2 regions of the Nonomuraea sp. NPDC050547 genome follow, and region 2 is predicted to be linked to the other one. Evidence: riboswitches for the same ligand, from Rfam matches in the RefSeq annotation. Region 2 holds a riboswitch; the other holds the start of a gene.
The links. Region 2 has a riboswitch for S-adenosylmethionine ahead of thrC (threonine synthase). Riboswitches for the same ligand answer to the same signal wherever they lie in the genome.
Positions count from the first base shown of each region.

Region 1: another riboswitch for S-adenosylmethionine. It lies ahead of ACIBHY_RS33660 (aminotransferase class V-fold PLP-dependent enzyme); the one in region 2 lies ahead of thrC (threonine synthase).

Region 1 is NZ_JBITGW010000015.1:82,199-90,044, reverse strand. It holds gene ACIBHY_RS33690 (Rossmann-like and DUF2520 domain-containing protein) at 1-557, opposite strand, end outside; gene ACIBHY_RS33685 (chaplin) at 882-1,097, opposite strand; gene ACIBHY_RS33680 (SAM-dependent methyltransferase) at 1,325-2,263, shown strand; gene ACIBHY_RS33675 (FAD-binding oxidoreductase) at 2,309-3,607, shown strand; gene ACIBHY_RS33670 (cytochrome P450) at 3,635-4,825, opposite strand; gene ACIBHY_RS33665 (TerC family protein) at 4,835-5,584, opposite strand; SAM riboswitch class IV at 5,778-5,893, shown strand; gene ACIBHY_RS33660 (aminotransferase class V-fold PLP-dependent enzyme) at 5,938-7,236, shown strand; gene ACIBHY_RS33655 (DoxX family membrane protein) at 7,271-7,846, opposite strand, start outside.
Region 2 is NZ_JBITGW010000044.1:23,792-31,637, forward strand. It holds gene ACIBHY_RS54490 (hypothetical protein) at 1-237, opposite strand, end outside; gene ACIBHY_RS54495 (S-adenosyl-l-methionine hydroxide adenosyltransferase family protein) at 350-1,213, opposite strand; gene ACIBHY_RS54500 (DUF3263 domain-containing protein) at 1,280-1,582, shown strand; gene otsB (trehalose-phosphatase) at 1,634-2,389, shown strand; gene ACIBHY_RS54510 (MFS transporter) at 2,358-3,515, opposite strand; gene ACIBHY_RS54515 (trehalose-6-phosphate synthase) at 3,524-4,942, opposite strand; gene ACIBHY_RS54520 (RNA polymerase sigma factor) at 4,973-5,527, shown strand; SAM riboswitch class I at 5,607-5,746, shown strand; gene thrC (threonine synthase) at 5,760-6,989, shown strand; gene ACIBHY_RS54530 (MoaD/ThiS family protein) at 7,005-7,280, shown strand; gene ACIBHY_RS54535 (cold-shock protein) at 7,512-7,712, shown strand.

The sequences.
Region 1 (7,846 bases), on a different contig from region 2:
GCCGCCCCGGCGAGCGCGGCGTGGTAGAGCGCGCGGTCGGCGTCGGCGATCCAGACCGGCTCGCCGCCCATCTCGATGACCAGCGCCTCGGCGATCGGCCGCAGCGGGTCGGGCGCGGTGACGCCGTAGGAGATGCCGGTCAGCCGGTTGATGTCGTCGTCACGGCCGGTGAACGTCATCACCGGGTGGAGCGCCAGCGGGAGCGCTCCAGCTCGCGCCGCCGGGTCGAGCACGGACAGCCCGTAGGCGCCGCTGGCGTGGACGACCAGCTTGCCGCGCAGGTCGGCGCCGGTGGCGGCCAGGCCGCCGACCAGACCGGGCAGGGCGTCGTCGGGCACCGTGAGCAGGATCAGCTCGCCGGCCGCGACCACGTCCTCGGGCCTGGAGGTGGCGACGCCGAGCCGCTCCGCCGCCCAGCGCTGGGAACTGTCGGAGACCCCGCTGGCGGCCACGATGCGATGGCCGGCCTGGGCCAGCGCGGCACCGAGTGCCGAGCCCACTTTGCCCGCTCCGACCACGCCGACGGCCAGCCGTGCCGGGCGATCACCTGCGTCCATGTCGTCCTGTCCCTGTCGCGCTGTTGACACTGCCGACCAGCGTAACTGGAGCCTTGCCATGCACAGGTGACCGGGCTTTTACCGCATGTTGCGTTAACGACAAATCCGACAAGGGCATACAAAACGTGCACCCCCTGTCGGGAGAGATGAGGAGAGGGGATTTTCATCGCATGGCAGCGGGCGCCGAGCCCATAGTGGACCCGACGCCCGCAATGACGATGTGCTACCCCCTTGGGAGTGCACCATCGACCGGCCATCCGCCGACTGGCCGGCCGAAAAGGGCTCGGGCCGGGTTGCCATAACCGGTCCGAGCCCTCCGTCCGTCTACCTGGTGTGCGCGCCACCCTTGCAGCCGGCGACAGCCTGGCCGAGCACGGCCACGGCGTTGCCGCAGATGTTGATCGGGATCCGGACCGGGGCGAACACCTGGTTGCCGGAGAGCACGCCGTTGTTACCGGAGGTGACGAGGTCGGCCTGGGCTGGGGTGGCCAGGGCCAGCATGGCGAAGGCGCCGGCCGCGACGAAGGTCTTCTTGAGCATTTGGGGGGCTCCTCTCGGTGACGCGGCCCCGGGTGGCCGCTTCAGCTACCTACTCGGCCGACCGGTGCGACCGGACCGAGCCCGCTGGGGGGCGGGCCGGGACGATCGTCGGTGACCATGAGTAACGATAGCGCAATCTCGCCACAATATGTAGTCATGACATCACTGTGCGTGTCGGCTCTCGGTCATGAGATAGTCCAGGAATGTGGCTCACCTGGCGTGCCGCGATGGAGCGCGCACTCTATGGCGACAGGGGTTTCTACCTGCGCGAACGCCCTTCCGGCCACTTCCGCACCTCGGTCAGCGCCGGGGCCGCGTTCGCCGACGCGGCGCTCACGCTCCTTCTCCGGGTCGACGCCGAGCTCGGCCACCCGGAGCGACTCGACTTCGTCGACGTCGGCGCCGGGGAGGGGGTCCTGGTCAGCCGCGTGCTGGCGGCCGCACCGTCCGAGCTGGCCGTACGCCTGAACGTCACCGCCGTCGACCTCTCCGCCAGGCCGTCTCACCTGCCCGAGCGCATCGCCTGGTCGCAGACCATTCCCGGCGGCATCACCGGCCTGGCGATCGCCAACGAGTGGCTCGACAACATCCCGCTCGACGTGGCCGAGCACACCGCAGACGGTCCTCGCCTGGTCATGGTCGACACCGAGACCGGCGAGGAACGCCTCGGCGAGCCGCCCCACCCCGCCGACGAGGAGTGGCTCGCCCGCTGGTGGCCCCTGTCGTGCGTCGGCGCCCGCGCGGAGATCGGCCGCGCCCGTGACGCCGCGTGGGCGGCGGTCATCGTACGGCTGGCCCGCGGCCTGGCCGTGGCAGTCGACTATTCACACCCTGTGGATAACCGCCCGCCCTGTGGAACGCTCACCGGATACCGCGACGGTTCGGTCGTCCCGCCCATACCAGACGGGACCTGCGACATCACCGCACACGTGGCACTTGACTCCTGCGCCGCGGCCGGCGAGCGAGCCGGCGCGATATCCACAACGTTGTCCACACAGCGCGACACGCTGCGCACCCTCGGCATCACCGCCGCCCGCCCGCCCCTCGACCTGGCCCACACCGACCCCCGCGGATATCTGCGGGCGCTGGCGCGCGCCTCCGAGGAGGGCGAGCTGATCGACCCCCGCGGCCTGGGCGGCTTCGGCTGGCTCCAGCAGCAGGCGTGATCACTCCCCTAGATGATCACTCTCCGCCATGAGACGATTACTCTCATGGATCTGCCCAGGGGACTGCTCCGCGCGGCTCCCGCCTCATGGAACCTCGCCGTCACCCACGAACCCTCCCTCACCGTGCTGGCCGGCTCACCCGAGCACGTCCGGGAGGCGGTCCGCTACGCCGCCGCCCACGATCTACGGGTCCGCGTGCAGAACACCGGCCACGGCGCGCTCCGCGCGGCCGGCGCCGGCGACCTGCTCATCGTCACCTCCGAGCTGACCGGCGTCGAGATCAACCCGGCCGACGGCACCGCCACCGTCGGCGCCGGCGCCACGTGGAAGGACGTCATCGCCGCCGCCCACCCCCACGGTCTGGTGCCGCTGACCGGATCCAGCACCCACGTCGGCGTCGTCGGCAACAGCCTCGGCGGCGGGCTCGGCTTCCTGTCCCGCCAGTACGGCCTGGCCTGCGACGCCATCACCGCCGCCCAGATCGTCACCGGCGACGGGAACCTGCGCTGGCTCGACGACTCCGGCGAGCCGGACCTCATGTGGGCGCTGCGCGGCGGCGGACCGAACCTGGGCGCGGTCACCGCGCTGCGGATCAAGCTCCTCCGCGAGCCGAGCCTCTATGGCGGCGGCCTGTTCTGGCCGGTCGAGCTGACCCGGCAGGTGCTCACCGCCTACCGCGAGTGGACCGCGGACCTGCCGGTCTCGGTCACCTCGGCCGCCGGGACGATCCACCTGCCGGACGCGCCCTTCGTGCCCGAGCCGATGCGCGGGCGCTCCTTCGCGCGCGTGTGCCTGTGCGCCACCGGCCCCGGCGCCGAGGACCTGGTCGCGCCGATGCGGGCGGTGCCCGGCCTGGCCGTGGACATGGCCGGGCCGCTGCCCTTCACCGAGATCGACGCGGTGACCCGGGATCCGGTCGACCCGCTGCCCTACACGACGCGGGGCGAGATGGTGACGGAGCTGTCCGACGCGGTGATCGACTACCTGGTGGAGGTGGCGCCGCGCGGAACAGAGCCCTACGTCTTCATCCTGGTCAGGCACGTGGCCGGGCTCCCGCACGCCGACGACGCCGGGCTTGGCTACTGGCAGGGCGACTTCGGCCTCGCGGCCGTCAGCATGATTCCGGACGAGCGGGCCGCGGCCGAGGTGGCGGCTTTCGGCGATCGGTTCTCGGCCGCGCTGGCGGGCAGCGCGACCGGGTTCGTGCCGCTCAACTTCATGGGCGCGCCGGAGCAGGTGGTGCGGGCCTTCACGCCCGAGCACCTGCGGCGGCTGGCGGAGGTCAAACAGCGGCACGACCCGGCCGGGATGTTCGGCGGCGACCGGTTGATCAGCCCGTCGTGACCTCCGGCGACCCAGAGGGCCGGGCGATCACCCCGTCGTGACTTCGAGCGACTCCAGGCCGCGGATGACGTAGCCGGGCTTCCACACCGGCTCGCGCACCAGCTCCAGCTTCGGCGCCTTCTCCAGCAGGGCGCCGAAGGACTCCATGAGCTCGATCCTGGCCAGAGGCGCGCCCAGGCAGAAGTGGATGCCGGCGCCGAAGGAGATGTGCGGGTTGTCGGCCCGGCCCACGTCCAGGCGGTCGGGGTCGGGGAAGACCTCAGGATCGCGGTTGGCGGAGCCGAACAGCAGCGCCACCTCCACGCCCTTCGGGATCGCCACGCCCTCCACCTCGATGTCCTCCAGAACCCAGCGCTCGAACATCTGCAGCGGCGTGTCCCAGCGCATCAGCTCCTCGATCGCCGTCGGGAGCAGGGAGTGGTCGGCGCGCAGCCGTTCCAGCTCGGCCGGGTTCCTGAACAGCGACCACCAGCCGTTGCCGGTGACGTTCACGGTGGCCTCGTGGCCGGCGTTGAGCAGCAGGACGCAGGTGCCGACCAGCTCGTCCTCGGTCAGCTCCTCGATCTGGGCCAGCGCGCTGACGAGGTCCTCGCCGGGCTGCCGCCCGCGCTCACGGGCCAGGTCCTTCAGATAGCCGGCGAACTCCGCCGCCGCGCGGACCGCCGTGTGCTGGGCCTGCGGCGACGGGTTCAGCTCGTACATGCCGCAGATGTCGGCCGACCAGGGACGCAGCAGGTGCCGGTCGGCGTCGGGGATGCCGAGCATCTCGGCGATCACCGTCACCGGCAGCGGCTCGGCCACCTCGGCGAGCAGGTCGCCGCCGCCCTTGGCCACGAAGGCGTCCACCAGCCCACCCGCGATCGCCCGTACGCGCGGCCGTAGCGACTCGACCATCCTCGGCGTGAACGCCTTGGAGACCAGGCGGCGCAACCGCGTGTGGACGGGCGGCTCCACGTCGAGCATGCCCGCGTTGACCACCCGCCAGAACGGCTCCTGGAAGTCCGGCGGCGCCTCCTGCCCGAATTCCTCGTGCGCGGCGACGTGCAGGTAGGAACGGCCGAGCCGGCGATCACGCAGCAGCGCGTTGACGTCGGCGTGCCGTGAGACCAGGTACTGGCCGGTCGGCTCGAAGAAGCTGACCGGCTCAGCCCGCCTCAGCTCGGCGTAGACGTCATAAGGATGGGCCACGAAATCCGGATTCCACGGGTCAAAGCGCACCGCTTCATCCTACGAGCTGCCGTCCTGGGCGTTCTCCTGCTCGGACCGCTTGGCCTGCCTGCTGCGCATCCTGATGTTGAGCAGTTCGACGATGACCGAGAAGGCCATCGCGAAGTAGATGTAGCCCTTGGAGATGTGCTGGCCGAAGCCCTCCGCGAGGAGCACCACGCCGATCAGCACCAGGAAGGACAGGGCCAGCATCTTGATGCTCGGGTGCTTGTCCACGAAGCGGCTGATGGGGCCGGAGGCGAACAGCATGACCAGCACCGACACGATCACCGCCGCGACCATGACGCCCAGCTCGTTCACCATGCCGACCGCGGTGATGACCGAGTCGAGCGAGAAGACGATGTCGAGGATCATGATCTGGATGATCACCGAGGCGAACGAGGCGGCCTTGCGCGGCTTGCCGTCGTCGCCCTTCAGCTCCATGCTGTGGCCGATCTCGGTGACGCTCTTGGCCAGCAGGAACAGGCCACCGAGGATGAGGATCAGGTCACGGCCGGATATGTCATGACCGAAGACGGCGAACAAGGGCTCGGTCAGCCTGACCACCCACGACAGGGCGAGCAGCAGGAGCAGACGGCTGATGAGCGCGGCGGCCAGTCCGAGCACCCGGGCCCGGTCGCGCTGGTGCTCAGGGAGTTTCCCGGCGAGGATCGAGATGAAGATGATGTTGTCGATTCCCAGGACGATCTCCAGGGCGACCAGGGTGAAGAACCCGATCCAGATCTCCGGGTTGCTTACCCAGTCCCACATCTCCGCACCTCCGTTGTCGGGAACTATCTCCCGGTACCAACGACCTAACCCCCGCAGAAGTTCACGATCCTCCTTAGTAGTTCGGATATGTCGCTGGCCTGGGATGATCCACCCTGCTGAGGTGGTCAACGACGGGCCGCAGCGTTAAGGGGTTGCTATTTATGGCCGGGTGTCGCTTATAGTGCTGCGTGTAGGTCATGAGTGCCAGCGACAAGCCCCGGCTAGCTGGCCGGCAACCCTCGCGTCCGCGGCGGGGTGCCCCGGGTGAGGACCTGGTCCGTCACGAGGTGTGGCGGGCAAGCGCGGGCTCCGTGGCGATTCCAGGGGGTCCCGACGACCCCAGGAGACTTGCCGTGTCCACGCTGACCATCTTCAGCTCCGTCCCCGCCCAGACCCAGTCGCAGCAGCCCCGGCACGGCGAGGCCCGTGCCGTCCCGGCCGTGCTCGGCGCCGACCTGGAGGTCCCGGTCAAGGGCGGCAAGCTGGTCGGTTACGCCAACCTCGACTACGCCGCCAGCGCCCCCTGTCTGGAGCCGGTCAGCGCCGCCGTCACCGCCGCGCTCCCGGCCTATTCCAGCGTGCACCGCGGCGCCGGCTACGCCTCCCAGCTCACCACCGCCCGCTACGAGCAGGCCCGCCACACCGTCCGCGCCTTCGCCGGCGCCCGCCCCGACGACGCGGTCATCTTCACCCGCAACACCACCGACGCCACGAACCTGCTGGCCGGCGTCCTGCCCGCGGGCACCACCACCGTAGTCTTCGACAGCGAGCACCACGCCTCGCTGCTCCCCTGGAACAAGACGGTACGGCTGGCGCCGCCCGCCTTCCCCGGCGAGGCCGTCCGCCAGGCCGACGAGGCCCTCGCCGCCGTTTCCGGCCCCAAGCTGCTCGTCGTCACCGCCGCCTCCAACGTCACCGGCGAGCTGTGGCCCATCGCCGCCCTCGCGCACATCGCCCACCGGCACGGCGCCCGCATCCTGGTCGACGCCGCCCAGCTCGTCCCGCACCGCCAGCTCAACCTGACCGCCCTGGACCTGGACTACGTCGTCTTCTCCGGCCACAAGCTGTACGCGCCGTTCGGCGCCGGTGTGCTGATCGGGCGCCGTGACTGGCTGGCGAGCGGCGAGCCGTACCTCAAGGGCGGCGGCGCGGTGAAGTCGGTCGGGGCGGACGGGGAGTCCACCGAGTGGCACGACGACCCCGAGCCCCGGCACGAGGCCGGCACCCCGAACGTGATCGGCGCGATCGCGCTGGCCGCGGCGTGCGACGCGCTGAGCGCGACCGGCTGGGCGCCGCTGGTCATCGAGGAGGAGAGGCTGATCGCGCGGCTGCGTGACGGCCTGGCCTCGATCGAGGGCGTGCGGGAGCTGTCGCTGTGGGGTCCCGACCACCCGCGTGTGGGCATCGTCTCCTTCATCGTGGACGGTTACAGCGCGCGCGAGGTCGCCGAGGCGCTGTCCGGCGAGTACGGGATCGGCGTGCGCGACGGCAAGTTCTGCGCGCACCCCTTCGTGCGGCATCTGCTGGGTACCGCCGACGGCGGCTGTGAGGACGGGACGGCTTCCGCGGTGCGCGCCTCGATCGGCATCGGCACCACCGACGAGCACGTCGACCGGCTCATCACCGCGCTGCGGGACCTCGCCGCCCGTTAGGCGTCACTCAGGCGGGTTCTTCCTCGGCTGATCGTCACTCGGGCGGGTTCTTCCTCGGCTGGTCGTCGGACATCAGCGCGTCGAGCGCCTTCATGTCGTCGTCGCTCAGGGCCGCGCCGCTGCTCGTGGCGGGTGGCGGAGTGGGCTGGCGCGGCACGTCGGCGCGCGACTCCGTCCCGTTGCCGGGCGCCTGCGTCCCCGTGGGCGGCTGCTCTGCCCGGGTGCCGGGCGCCTGCGTCCCGGTGGGCGGCTGCGTCCCGTTGGCGGGCGGTTCCGTTTCGGTGCGCGGCACGTCCCGCACGGTGCGGACGTTCGTGGGCATGGGCGTGGTCGTCGCGCCGCTCCCGGTCGACTCCGGCAGCGTCTGGTCGGCCGCGCGCCTGCTCAGGATCGTGCGGGCGATGCTGTCGACGCTGATCCGGCCCGCCCCGGCGGCCAGCAGGAGCAGGCAGGCCGCGCCCAGCGCGCCGACGAGCTCCCAGCCCATGTCGGTGACGAAGATGCCGTTCTGACCGTGGACGAAGATGATCGCGCCCAGGCTGACGCACAACAGGGCCAGCGCGGCCAGGCGGGTCAGCAGTCCGATGATCAGGAAGCTGCCGCCCACGAG
Region 2 (7,846 bases):
CGTCAGGCAGCGCGGCAGCATGGCCGCCGCGGCGGCCTGGAGGGCGACCCGGCACGGCGCCTCGGGCGCGACCCCGGCCAGCAGGTAGGTCACCCGCGCGCCGGACGGGCTCGCGCCGGTGAGCGCGGCGGGGAAGACCCTCGACACCGGCCAGGCGTGCCAGCGCTCGCTCACCGGGGGCTCGGCCGAGCCCCAGTGGGGAAGGAGGGACAACAGTGCGATGGACAGCAGGAACACGTCTGCCTCGAAGGAAGGGGGAGGAGGCGCTCGAACTGCCGTGCATTCTGGCACGCAGGTGATGGTTCAATCCGACGCTTCGGTAAACAGACCGATACGCGGGGTAATGTCCCTATCGCACCGGAGCGGGGGAAAGACGGACATGTGCGCCCGGCGGGAGCCCCAGGCGCTGGGCCGCATCGCCCGAGTTCACGGCGATGGCGATGAGCCCCGCCGAGTCGGCGAAGGCCACCAGTTCCCCCGGCGACACCGCCGCGTACGTCTCCCGATACGGCATCGACAGCTGCCTGCGCCCCATCCACACGCCCAGCGTGTCGCCCACCCGGACCCCGAGCGTCGCCAGGTCGCCCGCAGCGATCGACAGCTGGGTGTTGCCGTAGCGGTCCACGGAGACCACCTCGCCCTCCACCGAACCCTCGCGCAGCACCGACGTCGGCTCCGGCAGCGAGACGAGCCTGTTCAGCGGGATCTCCGGACCGAGGTCGGACGGCTTGCCGCCCACGCACAGCCGCCCGGCCACCGGCGCGTACACGTCGCGGCCGTGGAAGGTCGGCGAGACCGGGTGCAGGAAGAGCGCGTCGTTGGTGATCTCGTAGGCGGACTCGGCGCCGCCGCAGGCGTGCACCGCCCAGGACAGCAGGCCGTTGTCCGGCCCGATGAACACCCGTCCCCCCGCCGCCACGGCCACCGCGCGCCTGGCCCCGCCGGCTCCCGGGTCCACGGCGCCGATGTGCACGCCGGGCGGGATGTACGGGATGGTCTGCGCGAGAACCGCCGCGCCCCGCCGTACGTCGCCCGAAGGGATCAGGTGGCACACGTCGATGACGCGGGCCTGCGGCGCGATTCCGACGATCACGCCATGGCAGGCAGCCACATAGCCGTCTTCGAGTCCGTAATCGGTGAGAAGCGTTATGACTGGGGTCACACTTGGTGACTGTACGTCTCCCGATCCGCGGTGAACACCCGGCTTTGGCACATTACGATGGCCACGGGCCGCGTACGTATGGCGTGAGCGCCGTACGCCCTTCCGAGGAGGACGACCATGGACACCGCACCGGTCAGCGGTGACAGTGCTGCCCAGGAACCCGACCGTCAGCCCCTCACCGAACGAGACCTCCAGCTCCTCGCCTTCGAGCGCCAATGGTGGCGCTACGCCGGCGCGAAGGAGCAGGCCGTCAAGGAGACCTTCGGGTTCTCGGCCACGCGTTACTACCAGTTGCTCGGTGAACTCATCGACCGTCCCGAGGCGCTGGAGCAGGATCCGATGCTGGTCAAACGACTGCGCCGGCTGCGGGCCACGCGGCAGCGCGAGCGCGCGGCCCGGCGACTCGGCATGCGTCCCTAGGTGGCGGGGTACCCCAGCCGCGTGAGGAACATCCCTGGAATCCAAGCGATCGTGAAAGATCCGTCAGGGGCGGTGATCGGGCTCGACTTCGACGGCACCCTGTCGCCCATCGTGCCCGATCCGGCCGCCGCGAGGATCCATCCGGCGGCTCCCGACATCCTGGCCCGGCTCAGCGCGCGGGTGTCCGCCGTCGTCATCCTGACCGGCCGCCCCCCTGCCACCGTCCTCGAACTCGGTCCCGGGCTGGCCGACGTGCCCGGCCTGGTGATCCTCGGGCACTACGGCTTCGAGCGGTGGGAGAACGGCCGGGTCAGCGCGCCGCCGCCGCCCGCCGGAGTGCCGCGGGCCGAGGCCGAGCTGCCGATGCTGCTCGACGCCCTGGGCCTGACCGGAGTGGCCGTCGAGGACAAGGGGCGGGCGGTAGCCGTACACACGAGGCGCAGTCCCGATCCCGAGGGGGCCTTCGAGGCGCTGCGCCGGCCGCTCGCGGCGCTGGCGGAGCGCAACGGGCTGGTGGTCGAGCCCGGCCGGTACGTGCTGGAGCTGCGCCCGCCCGGCATGGACAAGGGCCAGGCGCTCTCGTTGTTCCTGGCCGAGCGCGCTGCCAGGTCGGTGATGTTCGTCGGCGACGACCTGGGCGATCTGGCCGCCTTCGACGCGGTACGCGCTTCCGGGTTGCCCGGTGTCACCGTGTGCAGTGGTTCGGCCGAGGTCACCGAGCTGGCCGAGCGGGCCGACATCGTCGTGGACGGGCCCGACGGCGTCATGGCGCTGCTCAAGGAGCTGACGGCCGCGGTTCGCGGCTGACCAGCACGCCCGCGACGGCCAGCGCGATCAGCACCGGGACCATGAGGAAGGCCGTACGCGTCCCGAAGCCGTCGGCCAGCGCCCCCAGCGCGAACGGGCCCGCGGCCATCGCCAGCCCCGCGCAGACCGGTGAGACGGCCGTGGCCCGCACCGGGTCGTAGGCGAGCACGCCGGCCAACGCGAGCGGGAAGTGCAGCGAGACGCCGAGCCCGCTGATCGCCAGCCCCGCGTAGGCGAGCAGCGGCTGCGTGCTCGACCAGAACAGCAGCCAGCCGGCCGCGGTGAGCAGCAGGGCGCCGGTGAGCAGCGCGGGCGGTCCCATCCGCAGGGCCAGCGGCGTCCCGGCGAAGCGGCCGACGGCCAGGCCGGCCGTGAACGCGGTCAGCCCGGTCGTGGCCGCCGCCACGCCCATCCCGGTGTTCGACGCGAACAGCTGCACCGCCCACAGGTTGAAGCAGAACTCCAGCGCGACCACCAGGAAGAGCACGCCGCCCGCCACGTAGAAGCGCCAGCCGGGCGGCGGCCGGCTCGCGCGGGCGGCGCCGTCGTGCGGGCGGCCGGCCACGCGGACGCGGCCGAGCGTGAAGGCGATCAGGGCGGTGAGGATGGGGGTGATCAGCAGGGCCGCCCGCCAGCCGAGCGCGGTCTGCGCGGTGGCGCTGATCGCGTAGGTCATGGCGATGCCGAACAGGATCGCGACCGCGTTGGCCTCGCTGATCGCCGCCGGTCCCGCCGGGCCGTGGTGGTCGCTGAGCGCGGCCATCATGGCGTAGAGGGCCACCGAGCCGAACAGGCTGGCCAGGCCGTAGCCCAGCAGGGTGGCGGGCAGGGCGGGGGTGAGCATGACCGGAACCAGGCCCGCGTTCATGCCGGCCAGGCTGCCCCAGATCGTGGCGCGCCGGCCGTACCCGCGCTCCAGGAACGGCAGGGCGGCGCCGGCCAGGAGCGTTCCCGCGGCCATCGCGGTGCCGTGCAGGGCGGCGACCGCGTTGGAGACCTGCTGTTCCTGGCGCAGCAGCGGCAGGACGGCGCTCAGCCCGTACAGGTAGGTGGCGAAGGCGCCGAGTTGGAGGTAGACGAGCCAGGTCGGGAGATCACGGGTCAGACGGATCCGGACTGTGGTCACTTGAGGCATTAAGTCAGGGCATCGAGCTGCGCCGCAAGCCACTTCTGGGGCGGCAGCGCGGTGGCCGCCGCGGCCAGGCTGGCGGCCCTGCGCGTACGCTCCTCCTCGGGCATGATCAGGGCGGTGTGCAGGGCCTGCGCGGTCTCCAGGACGTCGTAGGGGTTGACCACGAGCGCGTCGGCGCCCAGTTCGGCGGCGGCGCCGGCCTCGCGGGAGAGCACCAGGACGCAGCGGGGCGACAGGATCGGGCCCTCCTTGGCGACCAGGTTCATGCCGTCGCGGATCGGGTTGACCAGCAGCACGTCGGCCATCCGGTAGGCGGCGAGGCTGCGCGCGTAGTCGTCGTTGACGTTGAGTATCAGCGGGTCCCAGTCCTCGGTGGCGTACTCGTCCTCGATCTCCTTGGCGCAGCGCTGCACCGCCGCGGTGTACTCGCGGTACTCGGGCAGGTCGTGGCGGCTCGGGTAGGCGAAGGCCAGGTGCACCACGCGGCCGTGCCACTCGGGGTGGGCGGCCAGGAACTCGCGGTAGGCGACCAGCCCGCGCACGATGTTCTTCGACAGCTCGGTGCGGTCGATGCGGACGATCAGCTTCCTGTCGCCGGTCTGCGCGCGCAGCGCCGCCACGTTCGACTCCACGTCCGGCTCGCAGGCGCGCCGCCACAACTGCTCGCCGTCGACGCCGAGCGCGTGCACGCCGACCCTCGTCGTGCGGCCCTCGTGGGTGACGCCGCGCGCGTCCACCCGGGCGCCCAGCAGGGCCGCGCAGCAGTCGGTGAACGCCCGCGCCCACCGCTCGGTGAGGAACCCGGCGTGATCGGCTCCCAGAATGCCTTCCAGGACCTCACGGGCCACCTCGTCGGGCAGCAGCGCGAAGTACTCCGGCGGGGCCCAGGGCGTGTGGCTGAAATGCGCGATGCGCAGGTCGGGACGCTCGGCGCGGAGCATGGCAGGGGTGAGGGTCAGGTGGTAGTCCTGCACCATCACCCGCGCCCCGTGCCCGGCCTCCTCGGCCAGCGCCAGCGCGAAGGCGCCGTTGTAGTCGCGGTAGGACTCCCACTCGCGCTGGAACCTGGTGCCGAAATGCGGGGAGTTGGGGATGTCGTAGAGCAGGTGGTTGACGAACCACAGCGTGGAGTTGGCCACGGCGTTGTAGGCGCGGTGGAAGGTCGCGGGGGCGATGTCCAGCATGCGCAGCGACCCGGTGTCGTAGCCGGCCTGGTCGAGGCGGCCGCCGGGAGCCTGCCGTACGGCGCTGCGGTCGCCGTCGGAAAGGGCCGCGCAGACCCACAGCACGCCCTCGTCCTTCGCCACGCCGGAAAGGCCGGAGACCAGTCCGCCGCCACCGCGTTTCATGGTGAGTTCACCGTCGTCGGAGACGGTGAAGGAGACAGGACCGCGGTTCGAGGCGACCAGGACGCTGTTCATTTAACTATCCTCCGCTCATAGGATCCCGCTATGGCGCTTGATGAGCTAACCGAGGAACTGGCCCGCTCCGCAGCCGCTGGAGATCATCGCGCACTCGGCGAGCTCTTGCGGCGGATCGAGCCGCACGTACTCCGCCACTGCGCGCGAATCCTGCCCTATCACCAGGACGCGGAGGAGGCCTGCCAGGACACCCTGCTGGCCGTCGCGCGCAACATCGGCCGGTTCGAGGGCAGGGCGCGGTTCAGCACGTGGCTGCACATCGTGACGGCCAACTGCGCCCGCACGACCTACCGGTCGCTGAAGCGGCGGGCGGCCGAGCAGAGCTCCGACGAATTGCCCACGCAGAAGCCGGACGTGGCCCGGGTGAGCGTGATCGCGGGCTCGCGCCTGGACCTGCTCGACGCGATGGAGGCGCTGGAGGCGTCCAAGCCCGACCTGGCGCAGGCGCTCGTGCTGCGCGACATCGTGCAGCTCGACTACAACGAGGTGGCCGAGCAGCTCGGCATCCCTCTCGGCACCGCGAAATCCCGCATCCACCAGGCGCGCAAGTACGTGCAGGGCGTGCTCGGGGAGGACTATCGGTGAGACGGTTTGTCTCACTGGTCGAGACGGGTGGGCAACCGATCCGCTTGACCAGGTAGAGTCCCTTTCGACAACTACATATTGCTCATCCAGAGGGGTGGAGGGACCGGCCCTGCGAAGCCCCGGCAACCCTCCCGGATTGTGACTCGCACCCGCGAGGCCGACCGGGACAAGGTGCCAATTCCGGTCTGTGGTCAAGGTGGCCGCAGGCGAAGATGAGGGAAGGCCTCGCTTCATGTCGCTCGACTTCGGTCCTGCTGTAGCTCTCTCCTGCCGCGAGTGCGGCACCCGCTATGACCTCGGCCCCAGTTTCGCGTGTCTGGAGTGTTTCGGGCCACTCGAAGTGGCCTATGATTTCGGTACGGTGACCCGCTCGCAGATCGAGTCCGGTCCGACCAACATCTGGCGTTACCAGGCGCTCCTGCCGGTCCCCGTGGACGTGGCGGCCAAGCAGAACATGAACCCCGGCTGGACCAAGCTGGTCAAGGCCGGCAACCTCGGCCGGACGCTCGGCATCAAGTCGCTGCACATCAAGGACGACTCCGGCAATCCCACCCACTCCTTCAAGGACCGTGTGGTGGCCATCGCCGTCGAGGCGGCCCGCAACTTCGGCTTCCACACCCTGTCCTGCTCCTCCACCGGCAACCTGGCCGGCGCGGTCACCGCGGCCGCCGCCAGGGCCGGGCTCGACGCGTGCGTGTTCATCCCCGCCGACCTGGAGCAGGCCAAGATCGCCATGGCCCGGGTGTTCGGCGGCAGGCTGATCGGCATCGAGGGCACCTACGACGAGGTCAACCGCTTCTGCTCCGAGCTCATCGGCGACCCGCTGGGCGACAAGTGGGGCTTCGTCAACGTGAACCTGCGGCCGTACTACGCCGAGGGCTCCAAGACGCTGGCCTACGAGATCGCCGAGCAGCTCGGGTGGAGGCTGCCCGAGCAGATCGTCATCCCGATCGCCTCCGGCTCCCAGCTCACGAAGATCGACAAGGGCTTCAAGGAGCTCGTGGCGCTCGGGCTGGTCGAGGACACGCCCTACAAGGTGTTCGGGGCCCAGGCGCTCGGCTGCTCGCCGGTGTCGGCGGCGTACAAGGCCGGGCACGACGTGGTCCAGCCGGTCAAGCCGGACACCATCGCCAAGTCGCTGGCCATCGGGAACCCGGCTGACGGGCCGTATGTGCTCGACATCGCCCGCCGTACGGGAGGGGCGGTGGAAGACGTCACCGACGCCGAGATCGTCGCGGCCATCAAGCTCCTGGCCTCCACGGAGGGCATCTTCGCGGAGACCGCGGGCGGCGTCACCGTGGGCGTGCTCAAGAAGCTGGTGGAAAACGGCGCGCTGGATCCCGAGGCGGAAACGGTCGTGCTGAACACCGGCGACGGCCTCAAGACCCTTGACGCGGTGTCGTCGATCGCCGAACCCACCGCTGTCATCCGGCCCTCTCTCGACGCGTTCCGCGCCATCTGAAAGGAAGTTTAAGGCATGAGCGTTTCTGTACGGATTCCCACCATTCTGCGCACCTACACGGGTGGTAACGCGGAGGTCAGTGGCGAGGGTGCGACGCTGCGCGAGGTCCTTCAGAAGCTGGACAGTGACTACCCGGGGATCGGCGCCCGAATTCTCGATGAATCGGGCAAGATTCGGCGTTTTGTCAACGTTTACGTGGGGCAAGAGGACGTCCGATTCGCCGAGGGGCTCGACACCGCGGCCCCCGAGGGGAGCGAGATCTCTATCATCCCCGCGGTAGCCGGAGGCTAACGCTTCGCACACTCTTAGCACTAGGGCACCTCTTCGGAGGTGCCCTTCCCATTTCTGGAAAATTCAACTCTTCGAAGGATGAAATAGGCAGTTTTCAGATTGACTCTGTTGCCCAACGGCATGCCACAGGTATGGTCGAGGGCGATCGCCGCCAGTTTTTCGGTAAAAGCGGCGAACGCGGATCTCGCGGAGGAATGGGCGGGATCCAGAGCCCAGTAAGAGGAGTCGGAAGTGGCGCAGGGCACCGTCAAGTGGTTCAACGCGGACAAGGGCTACGGTTTCATCGCGGTAGACGGTGGTAAGGATGTATTCGTCCATTACTCAGCGATCATGATGGACGGCTACAGATCACTCGAACAAGGCCAGCGGGTCGAGTTCGAGATCACACAAGGCCAGAAGGGGCCGCAGGCGGAATCTGTCCGCACCGTTTGAACCACGCACCGAGGCAGCCCGCACGGCAGCGCAGTCCGTGCGGTTCTGCCAACACCTTTCGTCTCACCAGGACAGGCCCGATCTCGCGAGGGGATCGGGCCTGACCTGCGACGAGGTGGCTCTCGCTTGCACTC